4 regions of the Sutcliffiella cohnii genome follow, and region 4 is predicted to be linked to each of the others. Evidence: riboswitches for the same ligand, from Rfam matches in the RefSeq annotation. Region 4 holds a riboswitch; each other region holds the start of a gene.

Region 1 (3,154 bases), 110 kb from region 4:
TGTAAAACTGGTCTAGTTTCACATGCAAAAACAGAAAGTGGAAAATCCTTTTCTTTTGCAAGGTAAAAGGGAGCTAAAGCAGTTCCGTATCGAGCCGTTGCGATAGAACCAGCATTACAAATGGTCATAACTTTATCGCCTTTTTGAAGTAAAGAGAGGGCGTTATCGCCAATTTGGTGGCAAACCGCTTCATCTTCCACTTGAATTTGTATCGCTTCGTGAACTATATTGGTTTTTGCTTCGTTTACAGATTTGCTATCATGTAAAACATTTGTTAATCTTTCTAACGCCCAAAATAGGTTCACGGCTGTCGGGCGAGAACTCGCTAAATAAGCTATATCTTTAATGAAAAGATCTTTAAATTCATCCATAGACTCTACATTATATTGTTTAGTGGAAAGGGCTAACCCATATGCCGCTGCAATCCCAATCGCAGGCGCACCTCTAACTTTTAACGTAACGATTGCATCCCATACATCTTCAATCGTCTTTAATTGTACATAAACAGTTTCGTTCGGTAGCTTCTGCTGGTCTAATAGTTTTATATACGTATCTTTCCATTCGACAGAAATGGGAATGTTTCTTACAGTTGTCATTATATCTACTCCTTATTGTTGTACATGTTGTAAGCTAACTTGGATGAAATCTTCAACAGAGTGAATATTGGCTCTATTCAAAATAAAATATTTGCCAAGTTGCAGAGCTTTTGTTTTCGCTTTTAATCGTGTTTCTATGGAAGGGATGTTATCTAAATCGGCTACGTGAGCAAGGCCAATGGTACGACGAATTAATTCACAACCGGCATATCCAATTGTGTCTTCCAATATTGATTGAAAAACGTAGGACAAATATCCTTCAGTTTTCGTAAAATATTCAACACTGTCTAAAGTCCATTGTTTTGTAAATTCAGTCGTAAAAACGTCCCAAGTCTTATTTATATGATCAAATAATACACCTTGCTTTTGTGGCTCTCTACTAAGGGCATTTACGATAAGGTTAGCAAAAAATTGACCAACATCGAACCCAATAGGACCGAAAAAAGCAAACTCTGGATCAATCACTTTCGTTTCATTATTACTAGCAAAAATACTACCTGTGTGAAGATCCCCGTGTAGTAGAGCTTCACCATTTGTTAAAAATGAATATTTCAACTTTGCTACTTCAAGTTTAAGAGAAGAATCGTTCCAAATCTCGGATACGACAGGTAATAATTCACGCTCGAAATTATTCGTTTCACTATCATAAAATGGATCTGTAAACACTAAATCCTCTGTAATTTTACATAGTTCTGGGTTAGCGAATTGTTGCTGTAAAAGTTTTTTCTTTTGTTGATTTAAGCCGAAATCAGAAGTGTAAAATAGCGTTTTGGCTAAAAACTGTCCGATATGCTCTGATAGTAAAGGATAGTCTTCACCATTCATTAGGCCTTTTCTACTTATCGTTAAATGCGAAAGATCTTCCATAACAGTAATCGCTAAATGTTCATCCGTATAATAAACTGTTGGAACGAGCGAAGGAACGTGTTTGGCAGCTTCTTTTAATGAGTTACTTTCAATTTGAGCACGCTTTAAAGTAAGTGGCCAACTTTCCCCTACGACTTTTGCATAAGGCAATGCCTGCTTTATAATTACACCTTTGTTATTTTCGTCTGTAAGGTGGAAGACTAAGTTTAAGTTGCCGTCACCTATTTCTTTACAGTTTATGCTAGTGCTATTTTCAAAGAAATGTAGTTTAATTGCTAGTTCGATTGCAGTAGTTTCTGTTAATGGTTCGTACGTTTTAGTTAATGTTGTCATTGTTTAACCCTCCATAAAAAGTGTGTAGGAGGCTTTCGTTAAAAAAATAACAAAAGCCTCTTTCCATATTGAAAGAGGCTTGAAGGTTCGATTCTTCGCACCTCTTATCTGCCAGAAAGTAATTTCTGCTGGATTTAGCACCGTGCCTTACGAAGCAAAAGCTTCGGCGTTCTATTAGAACGCCTTGTCTCACGACAATATTACGGTCGGTTGCTGGGTTTCATCGGGCCAATTCCCTCCACCTGCTCTTGATAAGAGATTCGTAGTAGTTAATACTACGTTCGTATGTATTTTTGTAAAATATCACTTGGTGAGAATCATAACTTGTAAAAGTAATAATTGTCAAGAAAATTTTTAAAAATAATGAAGTGTTTGTTATTTTCTTTGCTCTTCAAAGATGAATTTAGCACATTAGCCCCACTCAGACGGTTTAAAATAATAAATGTTACTGTTATCGGAGCGAGAATGCTAATTTACATCAGATTTTAAGCGCAAATTGTCAACTTTCAAAAGTAAAAGACGGTTCTCTATGCAAGATGGATGAATTTTTTTACGTGCAATTTAGAAAGTGTGCATGACGACTGATTTTACTTAACAGCACTCGGAAATTACTTAACAACAATTCGAAATTACTTAACAGCACTCGGAAATTACTTAACAACAATTCGAAATTACATAACAGCACTCGGAAATTACTTAACAACTATTCGAAATTACTTAACAGCACTCGGAAATTACTTAACAACAATTCGAAATTACTTAACAGCACTCGAAAATTACTTAGCAACTACCCGAAATTACTTAACAGCAATGAGAAATTACATACAACTGTTCGAATATTTAACAGCAACCGAAAATTACTTGACAACTGCCCGAATTTATTTTTCTACTAGGTAAAATCGTTTGTATGTCTTGAACTTTTTCAATATTCCTGTTATTATAAAGTTATTATTTTTGTTCGTGAAAATAATGTGGAAAGTCAGAAATAATAGCAATTTCGTCTGGAAGTGTTTTGTGAACGAGCAAGAATAGTAATAAATTTTTACGTGGGTTAACCCGCAAGGAGGAACAAAAAATGTTACAAGGTAAAGTAAAATGGTTTAACGCAGAAAAAGGTTTCGGTTTCATCGAAGTTGAAGGTCAAGACGACGTATTCGTTCACTTCTCTGCTATCCAAGGCGAAGGTTTCAAATCTTTAGAAGAAGGTCAAGAAGTTACTTTCGAAATCGTTGAAGGTGCTCGTGGACCTCAAGCTGCTAACGTTCAAAAATAATAATGCTAGCCAAATAATAAAAGGACTCCAATTTTGGAGTCCTTTTTAAGTTAATAAATATGTAACATAATAGGAACCATAAAGA
Region 2 (3,154 bases), 2.4 Mb from region 4:
ATATATATATAGATTACTATAACAATAAACGCATTAAGCAAAAATTGGATGGCATGAGTCCGGTTCAATTCCGCATCCATACCAGCCAATTAGCTGCATAATAAAAACTCTAACTTTTGGGGGTCGCATCAGGACCTGTCCCTCCGTCCATGGTATGTGTCCCTCTGTCCACCCACTTGTTTTCCAGGGTGGTGTGGTGGTAGTTGATCGCCTTTGCCGAATAGGTTTTCTCTTAATGTGTCGCCTTCGTATTCTTTTCGGACTACTCCTCTTTCTTGTAGGATTGGGACAACTAGCTCTACGAAGTCCACGAAGGTGCCTGGAGTAATCGCGTAGGCGATGTTAAACCCATCTACTCCGGTTTCTTCCACCCAGTGCTCCAAGTCATCTGCTACCTGTTTTGGACTTCCAACTGTAACTGGTCCTAACCCTCCAATTCCGGTGTATTTTTTAATTTCATCTATCGTCCAATTAATATCTGAATCTATTTTCGTAAAGTTTTCCACCGTAGATTGTATGGCATCATTTTTTACATATTTAAGATTCTCATTGGGACCATACTCTGAAAAATCAATTCCGGTCCAGCCACCAAGAAGCGCCAGTGCACCTTCATCGCTTATATGATTTTTGTACTCTCTTAATTTTTCAAAAGCCTCTTCCTCCGTTCGGCCAACAATTGGAGTAATACAAGCAAGTATTTTTATTTCCTCAGGTGCTCTGCCGGAGCGAATTGCCTCTTCACGTAGTTTCTTTACAGACTGTTTAGCTGCGTTCTTTGTCGGTGAACCAATAAAGACTAACTCGGCATGTTTCCCAGCGAAAGCTCTTCCCTTAGTCGAAGTCCCTGCTTGGTAAAGCACCGGTGTTCTTTGTGGCGACGGTTCACATAAGTGTGCACCAGGAACTTTATAATACTTTCCTTCATGGTTAATATCGTGAACCTTACTTGGGTCAGCAAAAATCCGATTCACCTTATCTCGTAAAACTGCGTCGTCCTCCCAGCTAGCTTCCCATAATTTATAGCAAACTTGTAAATATTCCTCAGCGATATCGTATCGCTCATCATGATTAATTTGATCCTCTAATCCGATATTAACAGCCGCACTTTTTAAATAAGACGTTACAATATTCCAACCAACTCGACCTTTTGTAATATGATCTAGCGTCGACATTCTACGAGCAAATGTGTAAGGATGCTCATGGGTTACCGACGCAGTAACCCCGAACCCTAAATGCTTCGTTACCGCTGACATTAACGGGACAACAAGAGATGGGTCGTTAACAGGAGTTTGTGTACCTTGACGGATAGCAGCATCTCTAGAACCTTGATACACATCATACGTACCTAATACATCTGCTAGAAAAATAGCATCAAACCGACCCTTTTCTAAAATTTTCGCAAGTTCAATCCAATATTCGCTGTCCTTATAACGGTGAGATTGATCTTCCGGATGAGTCCATAAACCTGGTGACTGATGCCCTACACAGTTCATATCAAATGCGTTTAAATAAATTCTTTTCTTTGTCATAATAATTCGCTCCCTTTTCGAGTATTTTTGCTTTTAAATCTACCTGACTAAAACTACCTTAATCATCCTTTCTTTTCGCTGTCCGCCTCCTTTCCTCTATTCAAAAATTTCATAAAAAAAGACATCTTTATCCAAAACGTTATTTTTAAAACGCTTTGAAAATAAAGATGCCTTTAGTCGTCTAATCGGCAAACTATTTACTATTTTTATAGGTTCTCTCACTTTTACTAGGTGTCGTTTGTTGCAATGAAAAACGCTTCTTTTCCGTCGTATCGATTTGAGTAATTTGCCCATTATGGACGGTAACTTCAATCGTTCCAAATTCCAAGCTCTCCAAAGTTGATAAAATATGTTTCACTTTTGACTCTTCAAGTTTTGCCATATAATCTCCCCTTGTTTATTAATAGGTTGCTAATGAGTTCTCGGTTCATTTTGGCTAAAATAAAAACCCTCTTCTAAAAAAAGAAGAGGGCAAATGTAAATAGTTCAATACTCTCTTCTTATCTTTCAAGCATATAGCTTGCTGGAATTGGCACAGTACAATCTGTCTGTTGCCGAGGTATCGTCGGGCCAGTCCCTCCACCTCTCTGGATAAGAATAAAAATAGTTATTTAATTGTTATTAATTAATTATATTCGTTGGTGCAATTTGTATTCGTGAATATCCGAAGGAATCCGTATTGGAATAGTTGAATATTCTGAATAAAATTAATTTACATGAAGTTCTATTATTTGTCAACACTTTCTTTTTGAGTGCTTGGAGATGAGGATGCTTTCCCCTTCTGCCTCAACCAACTAACAACAAAATGTATAATAAGCAGAATCACCCCCAGCTCAATCGCATGGTCGGCTATATTCAGAACCCCGCCAGAACGAACAATAAAGTCTGTTACCGTTCCAAACAAAAATCGATCAATCGCATTTCCGATTGCCCCACCGACGAGAAATCCAAAACTCAAATCAATAAGCAGTCCCTTCATGTCTTCCGTTTTACGAAGGTATAAAACAAATATGACAAACAACACTGCTACAACTCCAAAAAGCCGCGCATTACCCGGAAACAACCCTCCTGCCATCCCACTATTTTCGATATGCGTAAACTGTATTCCCCAGATAGTAAATCTTTCATGGAGTTCTACGTAGGCCCGAACAAAATTTTTAGAAAGCTGGTCAAGCAAAATAACGAGGATCGCTGTTATGTAAAATAGCATTTTTACCCTACTTTCCGAAATTAGCACTCTACCTGTCAGTATAATGAAAAACTCGCTTTCAATACAAAGATGATGCTTCAAGGTGGACACAGGGAGGTGGACACAGGGACAGGTCCCTCGTCCACACTTTTTTTGGAAAATTCACTATTTCCTCCTCTCATCCTGACCATCAACTTTGTTAAAATATAGGGTGTATTATTATTATGGGCGCTTAAATACACGGATAGTAAACCTATCCACTGCCCACAATTAGGAGGCAATCATGAAAGGTTTTTTAGAAAGTGAAGGATTTAAGAAGTACATATATTTTATAGCTGGACTAATATTATTTGGCTTAGGCTTCTTTATCCTCGTTAACGGAGAAGAACGTTTTCTCTTTAAATTGGCGTTTGCCATCGTTTCTATTTGCGGAGGA
Region 3 (3,154 bases), 2.2 Mb from region 4:
TTACGATGCAAATGGTTCTCTTATTAATGACTGGTATGGCGTTAGCATCCGTTCCTGTTATTCAGCGTTTACTTACAGCGCTAGCATCAAAGGCGAAAACGGCAAATCAAGCGTATGTGCTAACATTTTTAGTAGCATCGGCTGCCTATTATATTAACTGGGGATTAGCGGTCGTAGTAGGTGCGATTATTGCAAGAGAAGTTGGAAAGAGGAATAAAAAAGCACATTTTCCGCTGTTAGTAGCATCAGCATATACACCGACAGTATTATATACGGCAGGATTCTCCAGTTCCATTGGATTAACGGTTGCGACGGAAGGCCATTTTCTAGAAGGTGTTATGGGTGTCATACCAACTTCGCAAACGATTTTTCATCCAGGTACTTTTATTATACTACTAACTCTTCTAATCACTGTTCCACTATTCATCGTCCTGATGGCACCGAAAAAAGATATTATTTCTTACAATCCTCCTATTCTTAAAAATGCTCGTACTCCTGAAAATGAAACGAATAGTTCAAGCCCAGCTTTACGTTTAGAAAATACCCCTATTCTTGGTATGATCATTGGGGCTATTGGCATTATTTATATTGTTATAGAGTTTGTAGGTGGGCGTGATTTAGATTTAAATATTATTAATCTAATCTTCTTATCATTAGGGTTATTTCTTCATCGCTCGCTTGGTCAGTACGCAAAAGCGTTTAAGGAAGCGGCTGGTGCGATTTCACCAATCATTTTACAATTTCCGTTCTATGCAGGTATTATCGCCGTATTAGGTAGTTCTGGAATTGCGGAGTCCATTATTAACGGCATGGCATCCATTGCGAACGAACAAACATTTTCTGTCTTCTCCTATTGGACAGCCGGCTTAGTAAATATACTGGCTCCATCCGGTGGTGGACAATGGGTACTCCAAGGTCCATTACAAGTTCCGGCAGGGATGCAATTAGGTGTTGATCCAGCCGTGACTGCCATGGCTGTAGGTTGGGGAGATGCTTGGACAAATCTTATTCAACCGTTTTGGGCATTACCGATCTTAAGTGTAGTGGGATTGCATATTCGTCACATTATGGGATATTGTATCCTCCTTAGTATTTGGGTAGGGATTGTTACGACAATTTTATTATTTTTCGTATATTAGCGGTGTTAAAGCAATGTAAGCGCTACACTATTGCGTTAAAATTTTAATCTTTTATATTAGTGAAGTTTTCTTATTGACACGCGAAATGTAACATCATATACTAATAAATAATTTCATAATAAACTTTATTCAAAAAACTCTTATCCAGAGTGGCAGAGGGACTGGCCCGATGACGCCCGGCAACCTTTCTTTTATAGAAAAGGTGCTAATTCCTGCAAAACAGAAATGTTTTGGAAGATGAGAGAGGAAGAATTGTTATATTCACTTATCCTCTCTTGTTCTGACAAGAGGGGATTTTTATTTGGTCTTTATGAAAAGGAGGGAAGCGAATGATTGTAAGAGGTGCTCCTAACAATTATCAATGTAGAGTTGGAGTGTTAGATGACTTAGAGGTAATTTTACAGAATGAAGGATATCAAAAAGTATTGTGTATTACTGGTGAAAAATCACTGGAGGCAGCTTCAAACTATTTACCGAATTTCTCGACTGTTTCTGTATCTTTTGAAACGTACAACGGGGAATGTTCGCCATCTGAAGTTCAGCGGTATCATCGTATAATCGAACGAGAGCAATATGATGCCATAATCGGGCTTGGGGGAGGAAAAGTTTTAGATTTAACGAAAACTGTCGGTGATAGTGTTAAGAAAGATGTGATACTCATTCCGACGTTAGCGGCTACTTGTGCAGCGTGGACACCGTTAAGTGTACTTTATGACGATGAAGGCTCGTTTATAAGGTTTGAATATTATTCAAAGAGTACTTTTTACGTTTTAGTAGAACCGCGAATTATTAGCGAGGCTCCTGTCCAATTTCTAAAAGCAGGTATTGGAGATACGCTCGCAAAATGGTACGAAGCCAAGTCGTTAATACATAGTTTAGATCCACTTCCTGTATCGGTACAAATAGCATTACAGGCAGCAAGGCTATGTAAAGACCTTTTGTTAGAAAAAAGTTTACCTGCTATTGAAGCAGTAGAAGCTCAAAAAGTGACGGATGATTTACTAGCTGTAGTGGAAGCGAACATATTATTAGGTGGAATGGTTGGCGGTTACGGTGATTATTACGGTCGAGTTGCTGCAGCACACTCTGTTCATAACGCACTAACACATATACGTGCATGCCATTCTCTCCTTCACGGAGAAAAAGTTGCTTACGGTGTTTTAGTTCAACTCGCATTAGAGAAAGAGTGGGATGAAATCGAACTGCTCCTCCCTCTATATGAGAAGCTAGGTTTACCTGCCTCATTAGAATCGTTAGGACTAACGTTACAAAATAGTGAAGAGCTTGATTTAATAGCCGAAAAAACATTATTACCCTCTGAATCTATTCATTATATGAAAGATTCGTATAAAAAAGCGGACATTATATCCGCAATAGAAAAATTACAAGCATACAAAAAAATTACGAGGTGAAGAACATGAAAAAGATATTATTGTCCATTGTAAGTTTATTATTAGTAGCATTTTTAGCAGCATGTGGAGGAAAGGATACTGGAGGGGCACTAAGTGAAGATAAATTAGTTATTGGAGTAACAGCAGGACCACATGAGCAAGTAATGGAAAAAGTGAAAGAAGTAGCTGCAAAAGACGGATTAGAAATTGACATTAAAGTGTTTACGGAATATGTAATGCCAAATACTGCTCTAGCAGAAGGTGAACTAGATGTGAATAGTTTCCAAACGAAACCGTTTTTAGATAACGTTGTGAAGGAAAGAAATTATGATCTAGTCGACATTGCACCAACATTAACGTTCCCAATGGGTATTTATTCTGAAAAATTTGCGTCTGTTGATGAACTAGAAGAGGGAGCAAAATTAGGCTTACCGAATGACCCGACTAACGGAGGTCGCGCATTAATCCTATTCCAATCTGCTGGTCTTATTACGTTAAAAGATGGAGTTGGTGACCAAGCGACAGTAAAAGATATCGTTGATAACCCGAAGAACTTTGAATTTATCGAATTAGAAGCATCTCAACTTCCTAGACAATTAGACGAACTAGCTGGAGCTGCAATTA
Region 4 (3,154 bases):
GTAACTCTTCCCTGAACCTCTTTGGTCCCAATCAACAACAATGAAACTTTCCTCTAAATCTTTAAAATAATTATCTACACAATAAATTTGAGCGGCTCCTGGACCACCATGTAGAAAAAGAAGAATTGGGTTATTTTCATTTTTACTTCTTATATAAATCCATTGCTTATCTCCGTTAATACTTACAGTTTCTAAAGAGTTGATTCAAAACACCTCCTGCATCAATATAAGTCACTATCTCTAAATACCGAATAATTAGTCAAAATAGACAGGCTCTTGAGGATTATGTAGATGTTTAAAAGCTAGTTGAATTTGGGATTTTGTATTTCTTGCTACAGATAATTTGGGTAGTTCGTTTTCATCGAAAAAGCCAACTTCACTAGTTTCCAGCCCTGATTGTGCATGGCCCCCGATAATTTCACATTGAATAAACATTTTATAAACATGATATGGTGACGGAGGATGCGGATGGCACTTTTTATCCATTACCGCTATCAATTTTTTAGCTTTTACTTCATATCCAGATTCTTCTTTTACTTCTTTTACAGCCACTTCACTCGGTGTTAGGCCGATATCCCCCCAACCGCCTGGTAAAGACCATTCCCCATCATTTTCCCTAACTAATAAAATTTTATTTTCCTTAAAAACTACTGATCTTATATCTACTTTTGGAGTAGCATAACCAGTTTCGTTTGCAAATAATTTTTTTATTATTGAATTGTCTATATCTGTATGTTGAGACATTATTTCTACACTAATATCTCTTATCTGCTCAAACCGCTCCATATCATAAACATCTTTTGAATACGTTAATCCCGCCTGGGCAATCGATTGAAGCTGTTTTGCCCATTCTAACCATTTAGGTTCCATTTTGTTTCACCGCCAAAATATGGATTTTCTTAATATTAATTTAATTATAACCAATATCATTAATTAAACCACCCCGGACTATCACTATCTTTAAGATACATGTAACAAACCATTAATTCATAGTAGACAAATCGGAATAATATGTATATCATAATATTATATTTACTTATCAAGAGAGGTAGAGGGACTGGCCCGATGATACCTCAGCAACAGGTTCCTTTTGAACACTGTGCTAAATCCTACAAGTTTTTCACTTGGAAGATAAGTTGGTTTTCATTACATTTCTTAAAATCTTCTTATCTTTTATTAGTCTTCAAAACATGGATATTTTAAGGAGAGGATTTTATGAGTTTACTTAACGAAGTTGTAGAAGTAAGAAAAATGGAGATCATTTCAAAATTACTAGAACATCATCAATTTTATAAAAAAGAAGATGCATTACTTGATTTGACGCTTTCAGAGTTGGAATATGAATATTACAAAGTCCAGTCCAACGTACATCCACATACTGGGTTTAGCTCCATCCGGTTAAAGAAGTTTTCATAAAACTCTATTACGATTAAAAAAGGACTCTGTATTTGAGTCCTTTTACAATTGTGCTTGTTGACAAATTATTCTTGTTCATATGAAATTATAATTTATGCAGTAGTTTCCCTTTTGCTACCTAAAAACTTCATGCAAATCGTTGTGGCAATACATACAATACCAGTTAACATACTAAAGTAAAAAAAGACGTTCCCACCTATTGTTGATGAATTAGAAACTAAATAACTTAGAAAAAATAAGGATGCAGCTACAAAACTTAAAAAATATATAAAGTGTTTAGTATTAAGGACTTGGAAACTAACAAGAATTAATAGATACAAAAAACTGATTAACATTACTAATGGAAATGTCGGATGGAATTTCGCCGCATAAACAAAATAATCTAGCTGTGATATTTGGTTTCCATTCTGAATTTCTCCATTAAGCTGAGTAAACGGAGTGGAATATTCCCATTCCCACGGATGATCGATTATCGCGCTACCTTCGTACCAAGAAACAAAAGTAGAAAACAATAGGATCATCATTGCTACTCCGAGTTGAAAGAAAAACTTAAACAAGACAGTTCACTACCTTTCTCATAAACATCCAATTTAACCAGGAAAATATTCCATCGGCTCTGTACAATGTTTGTAACCATTTTTCTTATAATAATTAATAGCTTCGTCACTTGGCCATACGATGACGAATTCGTAATTATTTTCTTCTATCCATTTATTTATGTAACTTAGAAGTTCACTACCAACACCCTTCCCTCTATATGCTGGAACAGTGTATACGTTTGTCATGTAGGCGAACGGATAAGTTACCCTACCAGGTCGCGGAACCTTTTGGATTAATTCGATGTAAATATGAGATACAACTTTTTCATCTTCTTCGACTACCCAAATGAACCATTGATTGCCGTTTATAGCACCTTCTAAAAAAGAGTGGCATTCTTTTTCAAAGTCTTCAAATGATGCGTTTCGTTTACTTTCATCATGCTCAATCGTAAAATCCCATCTCATTTGTATTAATTGCTTAATATCTTTTGTTTGTGCAAGTCTAATTTTCATCTTTCCATTCTCCCCCTTGCTTAACAGCAAACCCTTTTCGAGTAGGGTCTGCTAGCCATAAATATTAACTAGTTCCTTTGTGCATTTCCCATTTTGCACATGGACCAATCAAAGCTTGTTGTTTGAATCTTTTCACATAAATCCCAAAGGCTATCAACTATTCTTACTTCTACTTTTCGATGGATTAATTCCATCAATAAATCATTCACTACAAATCTATTGATAGGAACTTGAGTTTTTTCACTTACATAATAGCCCGCACACCTGTCGAGTAGATAAAAATCAGTACTGTTAAATTCATATAAGTATAATGTAGTATCTCTCATAGTAGAAAACCACTTATGCTCAATGGCAACAACGTGGTTTGTAGTTTTAGAAGACATATAGCGGTTTTTATCGTCCTCTGTGGTACGCTCGTTACAATGATATGTAACTCTCGGACAATTTCTAGGTGTTAAGAAGTTAGGTAAACATTTTTCATTAATTGCCCAAACTAACCCTTTACTTTGATCCATATCTTGTCTAGTAGGTATTCGAGGTACGAACTTTGAAATGTCAGGTTGTTCGCTTACGTGAAAAAGTCGCATAATTCCTCCTTTGGCTCTCAATTAATAGTATCAAATTGAAATTTCGCCCAGTATCCAGCCTTTTAGAAACTCTTCTAACGACGGGGAGATTATTTTCAC

The links. Region 4 has a riboswitch for S-adenosylmethionine ahead of BC6307_RS08595 (hypothetical protein). Riboswitches for the same ligand answer to the same signal wherever they lie in the genome.
Region 1: it holds a riboswitch for S-adenosylmethionine, as region 4 does, so the genes downstream of both, mtnK (S-methyl-5-thioribose kinase) here and BC6307_RS08595 (hypothetical protein) in region 4, are expected to answer to the same signal.
Region 2: it holds a riboswitch for S-adenosylmethionine, as region 4 does, so the genes downstream of both, BC6307_RS20815 (YezD family protein) here and BC6307_RS08595 (hypothetical protein) in region 4, are expected to answer to the same signal.
Region 3: it holds a riboswitch for S-adenosylmethionine, as region 4 does, so the genes downstream of both, BC6307_RS20095 (iron-containing alcohol dehydrogenase family protein) here and BC6307_RS08595 (hypothetical protein) in region 4, are expected to answer to the same signal.

The regions. Positions count from the first base shown of each region.
Region 1 covers NZ_CP018866.1:1,852,928-1,856,081, forward strand. Annotated here, with positions in the region: gene mtnA (S-methyl-5-thioribose-1-phosphate isomerase) at 1-596, opposite strand, end outside; gene mtnK (S-methyl-5-thioribose kinase) at 609-1,796, opposite strand; SAM riboswitch class I at 1,898-2,054, opposite strand; gene cspD (cold-shock protein CspD) at 2,872-3,069, shown strand.
Region 2 covers NZ_CP018866.1:4,161,641-4,164,794, forward strand. Annotated here, with positions in the region: gene BC6307_RS20805 (IS3 family transposase) at 1-101, shown strand, start outside; gene BC6307_RS20810 (LLM class flavin-dependent oxidoreductase) at 129-1,529, opposite strand; gene BC6307_RS20815 (YezD family protein) at 1,723-1,911, opposite strand; SAM riboswitch class I at 2,027-2,127, opposite strand; gene lspA (signal peptidase II) at 2,257-2,739, opposite strand; gene BC6307_RS20825 (hypothetical protein) at 3,002-3,154, shown strand, end outside.
Region 3 covers NZ_CP018866.1:3,982,118-3,985,271, reverse strand. Annotated here, with positions in the region: gene BC6307_RS20100 (short-chain fatty acid transporter) at 1-1,139, shown strand, start outside; SAM riboswitch class I at 1,277-1,383, shown strand; gene BC6307_RS20095 (iron-containing alcohol dehydrogenase family protein) at 1,469-2,551, shown strand; gene BC6307_RS20090 (MetQ/NlpA family ABC transporter substrate-binding protein) at 2,557-3,154, shown strand, end outside.
Region 4 covers NZ_CP018866.1:1,744,906-1,748,059, reverse strand. Annotated here, with positions in the region: gene BC6307_RS08605 (alpha/beta fold hydrolase) at 1-126, opposite strand, end outside; gene BC6307_RS08600 (NUDIX hydrolase) at 256-870, opposite strand; SAM riboswitch class I at 1,034-1,138, shown strand; gene BC6307_RS08595 (hypothetical protein) at 1,216-1,416, shown strand; gene BC6307_RS08590 (YjdJ family protein) at 1,509-1,973, opposite strand; gene BC6307_RS08585 (GNAT family N-acetyltransferase) at 2,007-2,468, opposite strand; gene BC6307_RS08580 (DUF6886 family protein) at 2,537-3,055, opposite strand; gene BC6307_RS08575 (SMI1/KNR4 family protein) at 3,086-3,154, opposite strand, start outside.